Regions from separate parts of the Pseudomonas sp. LBUM1678 genome, predicted to be linked through region 3. Evidence: predicted binding sites of a transcription regulator. Region 3 holds the regulator's gene; each other region holds the start of a gene.
What was found. Region 3 encodes FliA, which starts transcription of late flagellar genes. Its sites were predicted from a motif close to CTAAAGTTTNNNNNNNNNNNGCCGNTAA; they were not measured.

Region 1: ACA070_RS02115 (methyl-accepting chemotaxis protein) is a predicted target of FliA. The motif match lies at 3,231-3,258, and genes of this name have one in related genera.
Region 2: ACA070_RS30170 (methyl-accepting chemotaxis protein) is a predicted target of FliA. The motif match lies at 4,817-4,844, and genes of this name have one in related genera.

What each region holds. Positions count from the first base shown of each region.
Region 1 covers NZ_CP166775.1:456,664-463,444, reverse strand. Annotated here, with positions in the region: gene ACA070_RS02140 (acyl-CoA dehydrogenase) at 1-224, shown strand, start outside; gene ACA070_RS02135 (methyl-accepting chemotaxis protein) at 456-1,163, opposite strand; partial or broken gene ACA070_RS02130 (cache domain-containing protein) at 1,368-2,246, opposite strand; gene ACA070_RS02125 (cell division protein ZapA) at 2,509-2,811, opposite strand; gene ACA070_RS02120 (hypothetical protein) at 2,808-3,038, opposite strand; gene ACA070_RS02115 (methyl-accepting chemotaxis protein) at 3,314-4,939, shown strand; gene ACA070_RS02110 (potassium/proton antiporter) at 5,273-6,781, shown strand, end outside.
Region 2 covers NZ_CP166775.1:6,608,167-6,614,947, reverse strand. Annotated here, with positions in the region: gene rep (DNA helicase Rep) at 1-248, opposite strand, end outside; gene ACA070_RS30185 (putative bifunctional diguanylate cyclase/phosphodiesterase) at 508-2,181, shown strand; gene ACA070_RS30180 (NorM family multidrug efflux MATE transporter) at 2,292-3,686, opposite strand; gene ACA070_RS30175 (LysR substrate-binding domain-containing protein) at 3,846-4,766, shown strand; gene ACA070_RS30170 (methyl-accepting chemotaxis protein) at 4,951-6,781, shown strand, end outside.
Region 3 covers NZ_CP166775.1:1,773,023-1,779,803, reverse strand. Annotated here, with positions in the region: gene ACA070_RS08005 (chemotaxis protein CheA) at 1-1,857, opposite strand, end outside; gene ACA070_RS08000 (protein phosphatase CheZ) at 1,911-2,699, opposite strand; gene ACA070_RS07995 (chemotaxis response regulator CheY) at 2,722-3,093, opposite strand; gene fliA (RNA polymerase sigma factor FliA) at 3,261-4,001, opposite strand; gene fleN (flagellar synthesis regulator FleN) at 3,998-4,828, opposite strand; gene flhF (flagellar biosynthesis GTPase FlhF) at 4,945-6,279, opposite strand; gene flhA (flagellar biosynthesis protein FlhA) at 6,291-6,781, opposite strand, start outside.

The DNA of each region.
Region 1 (6,781 bases), 1.3 Mb from region 3:
AGGTGTTCGGGCACACGGTGATTGGCTGGCGCTGGCTGGAACAGGCGATTCGCGCTGAGGAAGGGTTGGCCGATGGGAATGTGGCGGATGTGAGCTTCTATAAGGGCAAGCTGCAGGCGGCACGGTATTTCCTGACGTGGGAAGTGCCGGGTTGTCACCATGAGCTGGCGATTCTTGAGGCTCGGGATGATGTGTGTCTGGGAATGCAGGATGAGTGGTTTTGATAATGGAGGGTGAGGCGAAGTTTTTCACCAGGCATCAAATCCACCCCTCACCCCAACCCTCTCCCCAGTGGGGAGAGGGGGAAAGGGGGCCGATCTGCATAGTTTTCAGAACCTGAGCTCGACTCGGTTTTTCAGGTCGATGTAATTCGAAGAACAACTCGGTCAGTCCCCTCTACCCCTTGGGGAGAAGGTTAGGGTGAGGGGCAGCCCTAACTGACACACCACAAAACCTCACTTCAACCGAAACCCACCCATCTGCCGCGCCAAATCATCCGCCAGCCGCTGCAACGTCTGGCAATCCTCACGGCAAGCCCTGACCTCCCCGGCCGTCGCCCGAGCCAAATCAGAAATCCCCTGCACATTGCGATTGATCTCTTCCGTCACCGCCGACTGCTCTTCCGTGGCCGTCGCCACTTGATGATTCATGTCGCTGATGCGCTCGACCTGCCCGGTAATTGCCGTCAATGACGCTCCCGTGCGCTGGCTCGATTCGACACCCGTGCCCGTCGCCGCCTGCCCGGAATGCATGGATGAAACCGCATTCTCCGCGCCCTGCTTGAGGCTGCCGATCATCTGCTGAATCTCGTCGGTGGACGCTTGAGTCCGCCGCGCCAACGTCCGCACTTCATCCGCCACCACCGCAAACCCACGGCCCATGTCCCCGGCGCGGGCGGCTTCGATGGCGGCGTTAAGTGCCAGTAAATTGGTCTGCTCGGAGATCCCGCGAATCACCGCCAGCACCTGATCGATCGACGCAACCTGATTGGCCAGTTCGCCAACGGCACCCGCCGCGATACCGATTTCATCGGACATGCTTTCTATATGCCGGATCGACCCGTCCACAACCTCCCGCGCCTGCATGGCTTCATCGCGAGCATTCTGCGAAGCGACGGCGGCGTTACCCGCGTTCTGGGCGATTTCCTGCACCGTCAGACCCATCTCGTGGACAGCAGTGGCAACCATGTCGGTCATTTCCTGCTGACGACCAGAACGTTCGGCAGTGTTATCTACCACGCGCGCCACTTGGCCGACGGCGGTGCGCAGACGCTCGCTGGTGGTCAGCACTTCGCCGATCATTTCGCGCTGACTGTCGAGGAATCGATTGAAGCCGCGCGCCAAGTCACCGAGTTCATCGGCGCGGCTGGAATCTAACCGGTGGGTCAAATCTCCCCCACCGCTACCGATGGCTACCAGCGCAGCTGTTACCTGACGGATCGGCCGCACCAACCCACGGGCCAGCAATACCACCAGCAACAGACACACCAGCGCCACTGCCAGACCAATTGCGCTGCTCATCCACATGGCGCGACGAGCTTCGGCGTAGATCTGCGACTGTGGCACTTCGGCCACCAGGGTCCAGCCCAGGTCCCGCAATGGCAGGCTCAATGCCAGAAAATCTTCGCCGTCGCGGGTAAAACCACTGTTGGTGGCGGACGCTTTGGAAATAGAGAGCTGACCCATCACAGCTTGCGCCGCCGGGGCTCCGATTTGCTCGGCCAATGTGCGCTTGCCGCTGAATTGCGCCTCGGGGTGAACCTGGATCAAACCGTCGGAACGCACGAGATAGACCTTGCCGCGCTCACCGAAGTTGAAGTTGTGGATCAGCTCCGACAGCTCTTTCATGCTCAACCCCAGCCCTGCAACGCCCACGACTTTACCGGCCTGCTCGACCTTGAGGTCGATGAACAGCGCCAATTCTCCGGTCGCGGTGTCATTGTCGATATTGAGGGTGCGGGGCTGGTTGCTGTCGAGGAAGGCGTAGAACCAGGCGTCTTTGGGATTGGAGCGGCTGAGGGTCCGGTCCAGGCCTTTTTCAGTGAAATAGTGGTTTGAAACCGTGCCGACGATCAGCGCGGTGAAGGCTTTGTGTTCGGCGCGGATGCCTTCCAGATACTGCACAAACGCAGGGGTCTGGGCACTGTTTTCACCCCCGGCCAACCAGTCGCGCACCATGCTGTTGCTGGCGATGTCCTTGGCGGCGGTGAGGGGTTGGACGAGGATTCGTTCGATGTCGTTGCGCATCGCTTCGATGCTCGACGGCAGTGCCTGTTCGACCAGATAGCTCTGGGCGAGACGGTTGACCACGAGGGTATAAATGCCAACCACGATCAGGATGCTGACCAGCAGGGCGGTGCCCATACTGAGGATCAACTGCCATTGAATACTGCGTCGCCAGAACTGCATGGAGCACCCCCAAAGAATAAGAGGCTGAAACACTGCAACAGCCGTGCCGATTGTATACAACTAAACCGACAATCTATTCTTTGGTTGTGCGCAAATCCGATCAGGCCTGATTGATCGTCTTGGAGATCACTTCAACCGTGGCGCTGACTTGCTCTTGGTAACGGTCGAGTTCCTGCTGGTGCTGCTTTTGCATTTCGATCTGCTGGGAACACAGATTCATCGCGGCCAGCACCAGCAAGCGGTCACCGATCAGCGTCGGGTACTTCCTCTTGGTGTCGGCCAAGGCAGCTTTCAACATCATTGCGGCGTCCAGCAGGGTTTGCTCTTCCCCGGCCGGCGCCTTGATCGAATAGTCCTCCCCCAGGATCGAGACGACTTTTACCCCTGCGGCGCCGTGATTCATGCGCTGACCGGGCCGGCGCTGACGCGCTCAACCAGGGCCTGTATGCGAGCCGCGGTGGCGCCTTGTTTCTCTTCCTGTTCCATCAGGCTCAGTTGCAGGCTTTCGTTTTCATCCTTGGCCTGGGCCAGTTCTGCACTCAAGGTTTGGTTGGTGCCAAGCAGCGTCTGGTTCTGTTGCACCAGGTCGTTGACCAGCTGTTCCAATTGGCTAAGGGATGCTTCCAACATTTTGATTTTCCAAGCATTTTCAAGGGGCGCGTACGATAAAGAAAAGTCACCACGGATGCCAGGGTTATTCAGGCGCAAGGCCTTGATTTTCCTGGCGGGCGACCTTCCTCGTGAGCTTTAAAGACTGCGATTGGCAAATCTGGTTCCTTCACTTCGTCGCCGGGGCTGGTCTGCGACAAAAACGCACACGCACTCAAGACTTTAGTCGCATGACCGATAAGTCACTCATACGTCAGCTTCAGCGCCGCACGGGTGCGCTCACTTTGGTAAACAGCATGTCCCTTCGTAATATGAATATCGCACCGCGGGCGTTCCTCGGTTTCGCCCTGATTGGCGGCTTGATGCTGGTTTTGGGGGTGTTTGCCCTGAACCAGATGAGCAAGATCCGCGGTGCCGGTGAGAACATCGTCGAGAGCAGCGTGCCGAGCATCAAGGCGCTGGATGAGTTCACCCAGCTGACGCTGCGCCTTCGGGTCCTTTCCTATCGCCTGTTGACCAACCGCGAACCCGACGTGCAGCAAAAAACCATCGAACTGTTCGACCAGCGCAATCAGCAAATCCGTGCCGCTCAGACTGAGTATGAAAAATTCATCAGCAGCCCTGACGAGCGTGCGGCTTACGACCAGTACGTGCAGTTGCTTGGCCAGTATCATCAGCTTGAAGACCGGATGAAGAGTCTGTCGCGCAACAACCAGGTGGAAGAACTGCGCACCTTGCTCAACAGCGATCTGTTGACCAACTCTGAAGCCGTCAACGCCGTGCTCAACCGCCTGATGCTGATCAACAACCAACAAGCAGTCGACCTTAATCAGCAGGCAACTGATCAGTACTCCTCGGCATTCAACCTGGTCGTCACCCTGCTGGTGATCGCCTCCGGCCTGACCGTGCTGTTCGCCTGGCTGCTGACCAACAGCATCACCAAGCCGATCGCCAATGCCCTGACCGCTGCCGAAGAAATCGCCGAGGGCAACCTGACTCGCCCGATCACGGTTGATGGCGAAGACGAAGCCGGCCGCTTGCTGCTGGCCATGTCGAAGATGCAGGACAAGTTGCGCGACACCCTGCAACGAATTTCCGGTTCGGCCACGCAACTGGCGTCCGCTGCTGAAGAGTTGAACAGTGTCACCGACGAAAGCGCCCGTGGCCTGACCCAGCAGAACAACGAAATCGAACAGGCCGCCACTGCGGTCAATGAAATGACCAGCGCTGTGGAAGAAGTCGCACGCAACGCCGTGAGCACTTCCGAAGCCTCGAAGAACGCCACCACGTCGGCCGGTGACGGTCGTGACCTGGTGCAGGAAACCGTCAGCGCCATCGAACGCATGAGCGCCGATGTGCAGAGCACCGCGACTTTGATTGGTGATCTGGCCAATGAATCCCGTGACATCGGCAAGGTGCTGGACGTGATTCGCGGCCTGGCTGACCAGACCAACCTGCTGGCATTGAACGCAGCAATCGAAGCTGCGCGAGCCGGTGAAGCCGGGCGTGGTTTCGCGGTGGTGGCGGATGAGGTGCGTGCACTGGCGCATCGCACTCAGCAGTCGACCAGCGAAATCGAACGCATGATCGGCAGTATCCAGAGCGGTACCGAACACGCGGTGGATTCGATGCGCAACAGCACCGAACGCGCCGAATCGACCTTGAACATCGCGCGTGGCGCAGGTCTTTCGCTGGACACCATCAACAGCGCCATTGTCGAGATCAACGAGCGCAACCTGGTGATCGCCAGCGCGGCGGAAGAACAGGCGCAGGTCGCCCGTGAAGTGGATCGCAATCTGGTGAACATTCGTGATTTGTCGGTGCAATCGGCGACCGGGGCGAATCAGACGAGTGCGGCGAGTAATGAATTGTCGCGATTGGCGCTGGACCTGAACAACATGGTTGGGCGGTTTAGCCTCTGATCTGGATATGTGCCCGCCACAAGAGCCACCCCTCACCCCAGCCCTCTCCCCAAGGGGGAGAGGGGGAAAGGGAGCCGATCTTCATGCTGTTCAGAACCTGAGTTCGGCTCGATAGCTCAGGTCGCAGTATTTAGAACAAACACCTCGGTCAGTCCCCTCGCCCCTCTGGGGAGAGGGTTAGGGTGAGGGGCCGGTCGCAAGCCGAACAAAAAACCTGAACACCACACCGTCAAAACCTTTTTGACAGCATCACATTTCAACAGGTTAGAATCGCTGGCACGCAGACTGCATGGTCAGTTTGTGCCCGCCTTTCAGCTTTCTGGAGTATTGCCTTTGAATGCGACGACCATCAACAGCCTGTTCTTGATCGGCGCGTTGCTGGTAGGTGCGAGCATTCTGGTGAGCTCACTTTCCTCGCGCCTCGGCATTCCGATTCTGGTGATCATCCTGGCGGTGGGCATGTCGGCCGGCGTCGATGGCGCCGGCATTATTTTCGATAACTACCCAACAGCTTATCTGGTCGGCAACCTCGCGCTGGCAGTCATCCTGCTCGACGGCGGGTTGCGCACCCGGGTTTCCAGCTTCCGCGTGGCGTTATGGCCGGCGCTGTCGCTCGCGACGGTCGGGGTGTTGATCACTACCGGGCTGACCGGCATGGCAGCCGCGTGGCTATTCAACCTGAACCTGATTCAGGGACTGCTGATCGGCGCCATCGTCGGCTCGACCGACGCCGCTGCGGTGTTCTCGCTGCTGGGCGGTAAAGGCCTGAACGAACGGGTCACCGCCAGCCTCGAAATCGAATCCGGCAGCAACGACCCGATGGCGGTGTTTCTCACCGTGACCCTGATCGACATGCTCGCCAGCGGCCAGACCGGCCTGCACTGGAGCCTGCTTGCGCACTTCGTGCGTGAGTTCGGCATCGGTGCCGTCATCGGCCTCGGCGGTGGCTGGGTCATGCTGCAATTGGTCAATCGCATCAACCTGGCCAACGGTCTCTACCCGATTCTGGTGATTGCCGGCGGCCTGGCGGTCTTCGCCCTGACCAACGCCTTGCATGGCAGCGGTTTCCTGGCGGTCTACCTCTGCGGCCTGGTGATCGGCAATCGTCCGGTGCGCAGCCGCCACGGCATTTTGCACATGCTCGACGGCATGGCCTGGCTGGCGCAGATCGGCATGTTCCTGGTGCTGGGGCTGCTGGTGACGCCGCATGACCTGTTGCCTATCGCCCTGCCCGCTCTCGGCCTGGCGCTGTGGATGATTCTGTTTGCACGGCCGCTGTCGGTACTGGTCGGTCTGCTGCCGTTCAAAGCGTTCCATGGCCGAGAAAAGGCGTTTATCTCCTGGGTCGGATTACGCGGCGCGGTCCCGATCATTCTGGCGGTGTTCCCGCTGATGGCCGGCCTGCCGAATGCCCAGCTCTACTTCAACCTCGCCTTCTTTATCGTGCTGGTGTCGTTGCTGGTGCAGGGCACGAGCCTGCCGTGGGTGGCGAAGCTTTTGAAAGTCACCGTTCCGCCAGAGCCGGCGCCGATCTCTCGCGCGGCGCTGGAGGTGCATGTCACCAGCGAGTGGGAGCTGTTCGTTTATCGCCTCGGCGCCGAAAAATGGTGCATCGGTTCACCCCTTCGTGAGCTGAAAATGCCCGAAGGTACGCGTATCGCCGCACTGTTTCGTGGCCAGCAACTGCTCCATCCGTCGGGTAGTACGGTGCTCGAAGTCGATGATTTGCTGTGTGTTATCGGCCACGAACACAACCTTCCAGCCCTCGGAAAACTCTTCAGTCAGGCACCGCAACGCGGCCTCGATTTGCGCTTCTTCGGCGACTTCGTTCTCGAAGGAGAC
Region 2 (6,781 bases), 2.0 Mb from region 3:
CACACCGTCAGGCCACGGCCTTCGCCGCCCTTGAGCAGGGTGCCGACCCGCTCCTTCATCTCGCGCGCCGCCTTGTTGGTAAAGGTCATGGCGACGATGTACTGGGCGCGGATGCCGCAGTTCTGGATCAGGTGCGCAATTTTGCGGGTGATCACGCTGGTCTTGCCGGAGCCTGCACCGGCGAGCACCAAAAGAGGGCCGCCGACGTAGCTCACGGCTTCTTGCTGCCGGGGATTGAGTCGGGACATACGAAATCAGGGAGTCATTTGCGAAATGGGCCGGCATTTTAACAGGCTCAGCGATTTGTGCTGCTCTCTCCGACTTGTGACGCAACACGCTTTCTCTAATTGCCGGTTTTGATACTTTCAAGCAGGATGCGCGGTGTATTGCGGCTAATGTTCGTATTCCAGACACAGCCACGTTTGATAACTGATGTCATTTGGTCATTGGTTACCGGCGCGGCATAATGCCCGCCGCCTACATCTTTGCAGAGTCTAGGGAGCTAGCTTGTCTACGCCTGTCGAACCCTTGCGTTTGCTGTTACTGGCCGAAGAGCCAGCGTGGGCAGCGTTGTTGCGCGAGTGTCTGGCTCCGATGGGGAGCTCGGCCGTGCTCATCAGCGCGCCAAGCTGGGAGTCGGTCAGCAGTCTGTTCGATGACAACCGCAGCGCGGTGTTGTTGACGATTCCTGCGCTTCAGCCTCTACCCGGTCGTTGCAGCTTGCCGACGGTGTTGCTGCTTGAGCACGAGCCACTGGCGCCACCCGATGGTGTGAGCGACTGGCTGGTGCGCGATCATCTCGATCCCGGCATGCTGCGCCGCTGCCTGCGCCATGTGCGTGAACGCGGCTTGCTGGAAAACACCCTGCAACGCCTGGCCGAACAAGATCCGCTGACCGGCATCGCCAACCGCCAGGGTTTCCAGACCTTGCTGGCCGCGCGTCTGGCGGAAAACGACGGCCGCGGGCTGGCCCTCGGTCACCTGGACCTCGACAACTTCCGTCACGCCAACGATGCCCTCGGCCACCAGGCCGGTGACCGGTTGATCCTGCAAGTGGTCGCGCGGCTGAAAAGCCAGCTTGAGGCCGGCGATCAACTGGCGCGGCTGGGCAGCGATGAATTCGCCCTGCTGATCGACACCCGCCGCGCGCCTCAGCGTGCCGAATGGATGGCCGAACGCATCACCGAAGCCCTGGCCGAGCCTTACTGGGTCGACGGCGAAAGCCTGTTGATCGGTTCCAGCCTGGGCATCGCCCACGCCAGGGCCCAGGCCGGCGCCGACCCGCTGATGTGGCACGCACACATCGCCATGCAGCAAGCCAAGAGCACTCAGGGCTGCACCTTTCATATCTTCAACGAACGCATCAACCGCAATGCCCGCAGCATGGCCGACCTCGAAAGCGAGCTGCGCCGGGCCTTGCGCCGTGACGAGCTGGAATTGCATTACCAGCCACGCATGAACCTTGAGGACGGCCAGATCGTCGGCCTTGAAGCCCTGGTGCGCTGGCGGCATGCCGAGCGCGGGTTGCTGGCGCCCAGCGAGTTCGTGCCGCTGGCCGAACAAAGCGGTTTGATCGTGCCGCTGGGTTACTGGGTGATTTCCCGGGCCCTGCGGGACATGCAGGCGCTGCGCGAACGTGGTTTGCCGGCGCTGCACATGGCGATCAACCTGTCGTTCCGGCAGTTTCAGGACAGCCAATTGCTGTCGACCCTGAGCCGGCTGATCGCCGAGCGTGGCGTCGAGGCGCAATGGCTGGAATTTGAACTGACCGAAACCGCGGTCATGCGCCGCAGCGATCTGGTCAAGCAGACCATGGACGCTCTCGGGCGCCTGGGCGTGCGCTTCTCGCTGGATGACTTCGGCACCGGGTTCTCATCCTTCGTGCACCTCAACAGCCTGCCGATTGCCTTGCTGAAGGTCGACAAGAGCTTTGTCGGCGGCATGGAGGAGCGCGAAGAGAATCGCAAACTGGTCCACGCCATGATCAACCTGGCGCACAACCTCAATCTTGAAGTGGTGGCTGAAGGCGTGGAGACGGCGGAGCAACTGGATTTGTTGCGCGGGTTTGGGTGCGATCAGGTGCAGGGGTATCTGATCAGCAAGCCGTTGCCGTTGGCGGAATTGGTTGAATATCTGACGTTTGGCAGCAGCCAACAGCCCGCCATGGAAGTCGTAGTCTAAACACGGACAAAAATGTGGGAGCGAGCTTGCTCGCGATGGCGGAGTGTCAGTCAACATCACTGTTAACTGAAAGGGCCTCATCGCGAGCAAGCTCGCTCCCACAGGGGATCTCAATCTGGCTGAGGGACTTCGAACCGGTGTACTGAAGGCTCCCGCCGAATCATCCGCTTCATCTTCCACTCAAACGCCAGCGTCAGACTCACCGCCGCGCACGCCAATCCCAGCGCCAACCCCCACCAGACGCCCGTCGGCCCCCAGTTCAAATGGAAGGCCATCCACCACGCGGCCGGTGCGCCGATCAGCCAATAGCAACCCAGCCCGACCAGGAACGTGGTCTTGGCGTCCTTGAGCCCGCGAATGCAGCCCATGGCGATGGTTTGCGTGCCGTCGAACAGCTCGAACCACGCCGCCACCGCCAGCAGGCTCACAGCCAGATTGATGACGTCTCGGAACGCCGGGTCGTTGTGGTCCAGGAACAAGCCGATCAACTGATTCGGCAGGAACCAGAAGACCATGGCAAAGCCCAGCATCGACGCCGCGCCAAAGGCGATCCCGACCCGACCGGCCAGGCGTGCATCGAGCAACTGCCCGGCGCCGTAATGCTGGCCGATGCGCATGGTGATCGCGTATGAAAGCCCTGCCGGGATCATGAACGCCACCGAAACAATCTGCAGGGCGATCTGGTGCGCCGCCAATTGCGTGCTGCCCATGGTGCCCATGCACAGCGCGGCAAACGCAAACAACCCGACTTCCACCGCGTAGGTGCCGCCGATGGGCAGGCCCAGGCGCCACAGCTCTTTCAGATACTGTCGGTTTGGCTTCGACAAACCCTGACGCAGCGGATAAGCGTCGTAAGCCGGATGCCGACGGATGTGCAGCGCCAGCGCCACGGCCATCAGGTTGGCGACAATCGCCGTAACCAGCCCGATACCCACCAGGCCCATTTTCGGCAGGCCGAACATCCCGGTGATCAACGCATAGTTGAGCAAGAAGTTGGCCACGGTGCCGCCGAGGCTGATGACCATCACCGGCGTCGCCCGGCCGATGGCGCTGGTGAAGCCGCGCAGGGCCATGAAACTCAGGTAGCCGGGCAGGGCGAACGGCAGGATCAGCAGGAACTGCCCGGCGGCCTGGACGTTGGTTTCGGTCTGGCCGAACAGCAGCAACACCGGTTTGAGGTTCCACAGCAGCAGACCGGCCACCAGCGCCATCAACCACGCCAGCCACAATCCGGCCTGGGTCAGTCGCGCGGCGCCAACGATGTCGCCCGCGCCCTGACGGATCGCCACCAGGGTGCCGACCGCCGCAATCACGCCGATGCAGAAAATCGACACGAACGAATACGTCGCCGCGCCCAGACCACCACCGGCCAACGCTTCCGGACTCAGGCGCGCCATCATCAAGGTGTCGGTGAGGACCATCAGCATGTGCGCCAACTGCGAGGCAATCAACGGCCCCGCCAGCCGCAGGATGGCCCAGAGTTCGGTACGTGCTGGATGCTGCATGGTCATCACGCCTCGATTATCAAAGTCGACAGGAGAGAGCCGATTCTCGGCGCTCTGCGGGCTTTTCACAAAGGGATAAAAAGGATGGGTGGCATGAGTCAGACTCATGCTGACAAGTTTCTGCTAACGTGGCGTAACCGCGCTATTGGAGCTTTGCGAATGTCCCGTCGTCTTCCTCCCTTGTATGCCTTGCGCGCATTCGAAGCGGCGGCGCGGCATAGCTCGTTTACCCGCGCCGCTGAAGAGTTGTCGATCACCCAAAGTGCGGTCAGTCGACACATTCGTACGCTCGAAGAGCATTTTGCCTGCCGACTGTTTCATCGCAGCGGGCGCAACTTGCAACTGACCGAGTCGGCGCGGCTGATCCTGCCCGGCATTCGTGAAGGTTTTACCGCGCTAGAGCGCGCCTGCAATACCTTGCGCGCCGAGGATGACATCCTGCGCATGAAAGCCCCGTCGACGTTGACCATGCGCTGGCTGTTGGCGCGCCTCAGCCGCTTCCGCCACTTGCAACCGGGCAACGAAGTGCAATTGACCAGCGCCTGGATGGACATCGACACCGTGGACTTCAACCACGAACCCTTCGACTGTGCCGTCATCCTCAGCACCGGGAATTTCCCCCCGGACTGGGAGGCCACGCTGCTGTTTCCGGAAGAATTGATCCCGGTCGGTGCGCCAAACCTGATGGACGATCAACCGTGGGATGTCGCGCGTCTGGCCAGCACTGAACTGCTGCACCCCGCGCCGGACCGGCGTGACTGGCGCACGTGGCTGTTACGCATGGGCCTGGCCGATCAGGTGTCGCTCAAGGGCGGGCAGGTGTTCGACACGCTGGAGCTGGGCATGATTGCGGCTGCGCGGGGCTACGGCGTGTCCATGGGGGATTTGCTGATGGTGGCGGAGGATGTCGCTCAGGGTCGTCTGAGTTTGCCGTGGCCGACTGCCGTCGCCAGCGGTGAGAATTATTACCTCGTCTGGCCGAAAACCCGCCCTGGAGGTGAACGTTTGCGCCGGCTCAGCGATTTCCTGCAAGGCGAGGTCCGGGCCATGGAATTACCGGATGTCGAGCGCTTGAGCTGAATCGATAGAGCCTCTGCAATAGAGGCCTTGCGCCATATCCCGGCTAATTACTCAAGTATTCAGGTTTGCCGCCGAAAATCTGCAGGTGGGACCTTCGTGCTGGTTCCAGGTAATTCCCCTTATTAGAATTTTGCCGAGTGTGCGTTGTGATCAGGATGATCCGGTCACTCGGCCAGGAGCTGTCATGTCTCAACCTCGTGCCCGGATCGCCTCACAGCTTGGTCTTGCGCTTGCCGTGATACTGGCGATTGTCATCACTGGCAGTACCGTGTTCGCCTTGCGCTCGCTGGACACCGCCAACCTCGCCACCCGCGAAGAGCACCTGGCCAGTGAAGCCCGGTTGCTGGCCGATCAGTTGAGTACCTTTCACGGCACGTTGCGTGAGAGCACCCAGCGTCTGGCCGGCCTGTTCGAGAAGCGCTTCAGCGCGGGTCTGAGCGTGCACCCGGACGAGCCGGTGGCCGTGGCGGGCGCGCAGACGCCTGGATTGCACCTGGGCAGCGAAGTGCTGAACAACAACTTCAAGGAAGTGGACGAGTTCAAGCAAATGACCGCGGGCGTTGCGACGGTGTTCGTGCGCAGTGGCGAAGACTTCGTTCGGGTCAGTACCTCTTTGACCAAGCAGGACGGCAACCGGGCCATCGGCACCTTGCTGGATCACGCTAATCCGGCCTATGCGCGCTTGATGGCGGGGCAGAGCTACGTGGGTCGCGCCTTGCTCTTCGATCGCTCCTACATGACGCAGTACACGCCCGTGCGCGACAGCAGCGGTAAGGTGATTGCCGTGCTGTTCGTAGGATTCGATTACACCGACGCGCAGAACGCGCAGTTCGAAAATCTCAAACGCTTCCGTATCGGCCAGACTGGCTCCCTGGCGTTGCTCGACGAGCAGAAAAAGTGGCTGGTGCCGATTGCAGGCGTGCAAGCGCTGGATCAGGCAGTCCCGGCCATCGTCGATCTGGCGAAAACCCCGGGCAAGGGTGACTTCTGGAGCGACAAGTCCGAAGATTTCTACAGCGTGGCGGTGCCGTTCGAAGGCGGCCCATGGTCGGTGGTGGCGAGCATGCCAAAAGCCGAAATCAGCGCCGTGACCTGGAGTGTCGGCATTCAATTGGCGATCGGCAGTCTGCTGGCGATGTTGATCGCGGTCGGCTCGGCAGTCTGGCTGCTGCGCAGCAAACTCGCGCCGCTGGGTGACCTGGTGCGTCAGGCAGAAGCCTTGGGCGCCGGTGATTTGAGTGTGCGCCTGAGCGTGTCGAGCAATGACGAAATCGGTCAGTTGGCCCGTGCCTTCAACCAGATGAGCCAGGCCTTGTCGACCATGGTCGAGCACATCCGCAAGGCCTCGGGCGAGGTCAACAGCCGTGCCCAAGCGTTGTCCGGCCTGTCCGGTGGCGCTTATGAAGGGATGGAGCAGCAGTCGGGCGAAATCACCAGCATGGCCGGCGCCGTGGAAGAGTTCAGTGCGACTTCGCTGAACATCGCCGACAACATGGGCAACACCCAGCGTCTGGCGCAGGAAAACGCACAACAAACGCAGATCGGTCGTACGTCGATGGATGAAGCGTCTTCGTCTCTTGAGCAAATTGCTGGCGCGTTGAACAGTACTGCGACGGTGATCAACACCCTCGGACAGCGTTCCCAGGAAATCGGCGGCATCGTCGGGGTGATTACCTCGATCGCCGATCAGACCAACCTGCTGGCGCTGAACGCGGCCATCGAAGCGGCCCGTGCCGGTGAGCAGGGTCGTGGTTTTGCGGTGGTTGCCGACGAGGTTCGCAACCTGGCTTCGCGTACGCGTCAGGCCACGGATGAAATCTCCGGGATGATTCAAAGTATCCAGCAGGAAACCGGTAACGCGATCAGCACCATGGAACAAGGCAATGTGCTGATGCAGGAAGGCTTGTCGCGTAATGCCAATGTGGCCTCGGCCCTGGCGCGGATCGATGAGCAGAGCCGTTCGGCAGGCCAGCAATTTGCGGCGATCACCACCGCAACTCAGGAGCAGAGCAGCA
Region 3 (6,781 bases):
GAACGCCTGGTTGCCGAGCATGACCATCAGCGTCGGCATGATCGCCAGGGTCAACGGGACCTTGATGACGATCTTCGAGCCTTTGCCCTTGGTCGAGTAGATATTGATGGTGCCGTTGAGCTGGGCGATCTTGGTTTTCACCACGTCCATGCCCACGCCACGACCCGACACGTCGGAGATCTCGGTCTTGGTCGAGAAACCCGGGGCGAAGATCAGGTTGAAGCAATCGGACTCGCTGAGGCGGTCCGCTGCATCCTTGTCCATCAAGCCTTTCTTCACGGCAATGCCGCGCAGAACATCAGCGTCCATGCCTTTGCCGTCATCGGAGATGGACAGCAGGATGTGGTCGCCTTCCTGTTCGGCGGACAAAATCACTTTGCCGCTGCGTGGTTTGCCCATCGCTTCGCGTTCGGCCGGCTCTTCGATACCGTGGTCGACCGAGTTGCGCACCAAGTGGACCAGCGGGTCGGCCAGGGCCTCGACGAGGTTCTTGTCGAGGTCGGTTTCTTCGCCGACCAGCTCCAGGTTGATCTCTTTCTTGAGCTGGCGAGCCAGGTCGCGAACCAGACGCGGGAAGCGCCCGAAGACTTTCTTGATCGGTTGCATCCGGGTCTTCATGACCGCGGTTTGCAGATCAGCCGTGACCACATCGAGGTTCGACACGGCCTTGGACATGGCTTCGTCGCCGCTGTTGAGGCCCAGACGGACCAAGCGGTTACGCACCAGTACCAGTTCGCCGACCATGTTCATGATTTCGTCGAGACGCGCGGTATCAACCCGCACGGTGGTCTCGGCTTCACTGGCCGGTTTTTCCGGTGGCGGAGCAGACGGTGCGCGGGCCGGAGCCGGCGCTGCAGCGGCAGCTGGTTTCGGCGCTTCGGCTTTAGGCTCGGGTGCTTTGGCAACCGGTTTCGGCGCAGCCGCCTTGGCGGCTGGAGCAGCCACCGCAGTGCCTGTGCCGACTTCGGTGAACTTGCCTTTGCCATGCAATTCGTCGAGCAGCGATTCGAACTCGTGATCGGAGATCAGATCACCGCCGGCCGCTTTAGCGGTTGGCGTAGCCGGGGCCGGGACGGCGGCAATGGCCGACTCCAGCGCATCCACCGCAAAGTTGCCCTTGCCGTGCAGCTGATCGAGCAGTGCTTCGAATTCGTCGTCGGTGATGTCGGAGCTGTCGCCTGCCGCTTTCGGGGCAGCCGGTGGAGCGGGCGCTGCCACAGCGTCGACGGCGAACTGGCCTTTACCGTGCAGTTGATCGAGCAACGACTCGAACTCGGCATCGGTGATTTCGTCGCTGGCCGCCGAATCAGCGCCAGCCACTGGAGCAACGGCCGGTGCTTCGGCTTGAGCCTTGACGGCGTTCAGCGAGTCCAGCAATTGTTCGAATTCGTTATCGGTAATGTCGCCCGACTCTTCAGCGGCAGGTGCTTCGACCACTTCAGCAACCGGTGCGGCTTCATCAGCCGTTTGCGGCTCGGCCAGACGGGCCAGTGCCGCGAGCAATTCAGGCGTGGCAGCCGTGATCGGGCTGCGTTCGCGCACTTCGGTGAACATGCCGTTCACCGCGTCCAGCGCTTCGAGAACCACGTCCATCAGTTCCGAGTCGACGCGACGTTCACCCTTGCGCAGGATGTCGAAGACGTTCTCGGCGATGTGACAGCACTCCACCAACTCGTTGAGCTGGAGGAAGCCGGCGCCCCCTTTTACAGTGTGAAAACCGCGAAAAATTGCATTGAGCAAATCCGCATCATCCGGTCGGCTTTCAAGCTCGACCAGCTGTTCGGACAGTTGCTCTAGAATCTCGCCGGCCTCAACCAGGAAATCCTGAAGGATCTCTTCATCGGCGCCGAAGCTCATTAAGGGGGTGCTCCTGAGGTCTAAAAACCTAAAAAACCTAAAATGCTAAAACTCTAAAATCCTAGGCTGGATAACAAATCGTCCACATCGTCCTGACCGGACACAACGTCTTCTCTTTTATCGGCATGAATCTGCGGACCTTCACCCTGAGAGAGATGTTTTTGCGGATCTTTTTCAGCGAGCATCGCATCACGGTCATGTTCGATACCCGCAAAGCGGTCTACCTGACTGGCCATGAGTACAAGTTTGAGCAAGTTGCTTTCAACTTCGGTGACCAGTTGGGTCACGCGCTTGATCACCTGACCGGTGAGGTCCTGGTAATCCTGGGCCAGCAGAATGTCATTGAGGTTGCTCGACACCGTGCGATTGTCTTCGCTGCTGCGCGTCAGGAAACCGTCGACGCGCCGGGCCAGTTCACGGAACTCTTCAGCCCCGACTTCGCGGCGCATGAACCGACCCCAATCCGTGCTCAACGCCTGGGCTTCTTCGCTCAGGCTGTTGACCAGCGGCGTGGCGTTCTCCACCAGGTCCATGGTGCGGTTGGCGGCGGCCTCGGTCAGCTTGACCACATACCCCAGACGCTCGGTGGCGTCCGTGATCTGGGACACTTCCTCGGCTTGCGGCATGTTCGGGTCAATCTGGAAATTGACGATCGCGCTATGCAGCTCACGAGTGAGCTTGCCCACTTCCTGATACAGGCCGCGGTCACGGGTCTGATTGAGCTCATGGATAAGTTGCACAGCGTCGCCGAACCTGCCTTTTTCAAGGCTTTCGACCAGTTCGACCGCGTGTTTTTTCAGGGTCGATTCAAAATCGCCCAGTGAAGATTCTTTATGCTCCATAGCTCCCCCGTGGCGCAGTGGATCAACCGATGCGTTCGAAAATCTTCTCGATTTTTTCTTTCAACGCCTGGGCCGTGAAGGGTTTGACCACATAGCCGTTAACACCGGCCTGGGCCGCTTCTATGATCTGCTCGCGCTTGGCTTCGGCAGTCACCATCAACACCGGCAGATGCTTGAGTTTTTCATCGGCGCGCACATGGCGCAGCAGATCGATACCGGTCATGCCAGGCATGTTCCAGTCCGTTACCAGAAAGTCGATGCTCCCGCTGTTGAGAACCGGAATGGCGGTAGTGCCATCGTCGGCCTCGACCGTGTTGGTGAACCCAAGGTCACGCAACAGGTTTTTTATGATCCGCCGCATCGTTGAGAAGTCATCAACGATGAGGATTTTCATGTTCTTGTCCAATTCGACCTCCAAGCAGTCTTAAACGCGCCCAGCACCTGGACGCGCCATTTCAATCAATCCGGCAATGCATTCGATGACTGTCTGGAGCACAACAGATCGCGACCGGTGCAGTTCAACACCACACCGGCCTCGTTCGCAGTGTCCCCACACTGCCTTCAGCGCGCTCGCCACTCCCCCAAACGCCCCCGCAAACGGGCCGCGCACTGGCTGTGTAACTGGCTGACCCGCGATTCGCTGACACCCAGGACCTCACCGATTTCCTTGAGGTTCAGCTCTTCGTCGTAGTACAGCGCCAACACCAGTCGCTCACGCTCCGGCAAATTGGCAATCGCGTCCGCCAGCGCTGCCTGGAAGCGTTCATCTTCCAGATCGCGTGACGGCTCGAGATGAGCACTCGCGCCATCCTCGTGCAGCCCTTCGTGTTCGCCGTCCTGCAACAGATCGTCGAAACTGAATAACCGGCTGCCCAGGGTGTCGTTCAAAATCCCGTAATAATCGTCGAGACTCAATTGGAGTTCGGCCGCAACCTCATGATCTTTAGCGTCACGACCGGTTTTAGCTTCAATCGAGCGAATTGCGTCGCTGACCATACGGGTATTGCGGTGAACCGAACGTGGCGCCCAGTCCCCCTTGCGTACTTCATCGAGCATCGCGCCGCGGATTCGAATGCCCGCGTACGTCTCGAAACTCGCGCCTTTGCTGGCGTCATATTTGGTCGATACTTCAAGCAGGCCGATCATCCCGGCCTGGATCAGGTCTTCAACCTGAACACTGGCCGGCAGACGGGCCAGCAAGTGGTAAGCAATGCGTTTGACCAGTGGCGCGTAACGCTCGATCAGCTCGTACTGCGCGTCACGTGCCGACTTCTTGTAGAGGTTGTAGCCACTGGCTGTCATAGGACGGGTCCTGCGGTCTGTTGCACGAGGCGCTCGACGAAAAACTCCAGGTGCCCACGCGGGTTGGCAGGCAATGGCCAGGTGTCGACCTTCTGCGCGATCGCCTTGAACGCCAGGGCGCACTTGGAACGCGGGAACGCTTCGTAGACTGCACGCTGCTTCTGCACGGCCTTGCGCACGCTTTCGTCGTATGGCACCGCGCCGACGTATTGTAAGGCGACGTCGAGGAAGCGGTCCGTGACCTTGGTCAACTTGGCGAAAAGGTTGCGACCTTCCTGCGGGCTCTGGGCCATGTTGGCCAGGACGCGGAAGCGGTTCATGCCGTAATCGCGGTTCAGCAGTTTGATCAGCGCGTAGGCATCCGTGATCGAGGTCGGTTCGTCGCACACCACCAGCAAGACTTCTTGCGCTGCGCGAACGAAACTGACTACCGAGTCACCAATACCCGCAGCGGTGTCGATCACCAATACGTCAAGGTTGTCGCCGATATCGCTGAAAGCCTGGATCAGGCCGGCGTGTTGAGCCGGGCTCAGATGAACCATGCTCTGCGTGCCGGACGCGGCCGGGACGATGCGAATACCGCCGGGGCCCTGCAACAGAACGTCGCGCAGCTCACAGCGGCCTTCGATCACGTCGGCCAGGGTACGTTTGGGTGTCAGCCCCAACAGGACGTCGACGTTCGCCAGCCCCAGATCGGCGTCCAGCAGCATGACGCGCCGGCCGAGTTCAGCTAGAGCCAGGGACAAGTTCACTGACACGTTAGTCTTCCCGACGCCACCTTTGCCGCCGGTCACCGCGATCACCTGTACGGGATGCATGCTGCCCATGTTATTTCTTTACCTTGTCTTGCATAGACGGAGGCCACATTACTGGCTGCGCGTTCATAAACTGAACAATGCATGGCAGACCATCGATGTAGGTACAAAAACTGTTCATTAGTACCTCAGCCAACCTGCTTGGTCGGGCTGTGGTAAATATCAGCGAACATGTCAGCCATGGCTTCTTCGCTGGGTTCTTCTTGCATTTGCACGCTTACGGCACGACTGACCAACTGATGACGACGCGGCAGATGCAAATCATCCGGAATCCGCGGGCCATCGGTCAGGTAGGCCACCGGCAATTCATGACTGATCGCCAGGCTTAATACCTCACCCAGGCTTGCCGTTTCATCCAGTTTAGTCAGGATGCAGCCAGCGAGCCCGCAGCGCTTGTAACTGTGATAAGCGGCTGTTAGAACCTGTTTCTGGCTGGTGGTTGCCAAGACCAGATAATTTTTTGACTTGATGCCACGTCCGGCCAGGCTTTCGAGCTGCATGCGCAGTGCCGGATCGCTGGCCTGAAGACCCGCGGTATCAATCAGCACCACGCGTTTGCGCAGCAAGGGATCCAGCGCCTGCACCAGCGATTGCCCCGGATCGACGTGCGTTACCGACACGTTGAGGATCCGGCCCAGGGTCTTGAGTTGCTCCTGGGCACCAATACGGTAGCTGTCCATGCTCACCAGCGCGATGTTTTGCGCGCCATACTTTAGAACGTAGCGGGCCGCGAGCTTGGCCAGGGTGGTGGTCTTGCCCATACCGGCAGGGCCGACCATGGCAATCACGCCGCCCTCTTCCAGCGGCTCGACTTCCGGAGTGGCGATCATCCGCGCCAGGTGCGCCAGCAACATGCGCCACGCCTGACGGGGTTCTTCAATGTCGGTAATCATCGCCAGCAAGTCGCGGGACAACGGGCCGGACAGGCCGATGCGTTGCAGGCGACGCCAGAGGTTGGCCTGGGCCGGACGGCTGCCTTGCAGCTGATTCCAGGCCAGCGAACCGAGTTGCACTTCCATCAGTTCGCGCAGGCTGTTGAGTTCGAAACGCATCGAGTCGAACGCACGTGGGTCCACGCCGCCAGCGGCAGGTGCCGGGGTTGGAGCGGAGCGACGAGGTTCAGCGTAGGTCGGCTCGATCAGCGGTTCGGCGGCGGTCAATGGCAGGCCGGCGAACAACTGGCGATTGGTGGTCTTGTCGCCTTCGGTTTCGCCTTCGCCACGCAAGCTCAATTCGGCCTGGGCGGTGACGATCCGCGACTGGGTCTTGCGCAGCTCATCCTCGAGTTCCATGTTCGGAACACGCGGGGCCAGCGCCGACAATTTGTAATCCAGGGCAGCCGTCAGCTCGACACCACCGGCGATCCGGCGATTGCCAATGATGGCGGCATCAGCGCCCAGCTCATCACGAACCAGTTTCATGGCCTGACGCATATCGGCGGCGAAAAAACGCTTAACTTGCATAAACCACTACCTCAGCCGTTGGGCCCTACTGTCGCAACGATGGTCACTTGCTTGTTGTCAGGAATTTCCTGGTAAGCCAACACATGCAAACCCGGGACTGCCAGTCGGCCGAATCGCGAAAGCATCGCGCGAACCGGACCGGCCACCAGCAGTATCACCGGTTGACCTTGCATTTCCTGACGCTGCGCCGCATCGATCAACGAGCGTTGCAGTTTCTCAGCCATGCTTGGCTCCAGCAGAACGCCCTCTTCCGAGCCTTGTCCTGCCTTCTGAAGACTATTGAGCAATATCTGTTCCAACCTTGGCTCCAGAGTGATAACTGGTAGCTCGGAGTCAGTCCCTACAATGCTTTGGACGATTGCGCGGGATACGCCGACGCGCACCGCGGCCACCAGAGCGGCAGTATCTTGACTCTTGGCGGCATTGTTGGCGATGGCCTCGGCGATGCTGCGAATGTCCCGCACTGGCACCTGTTCAGCCAACAAAGCCTGCAACACCTTGA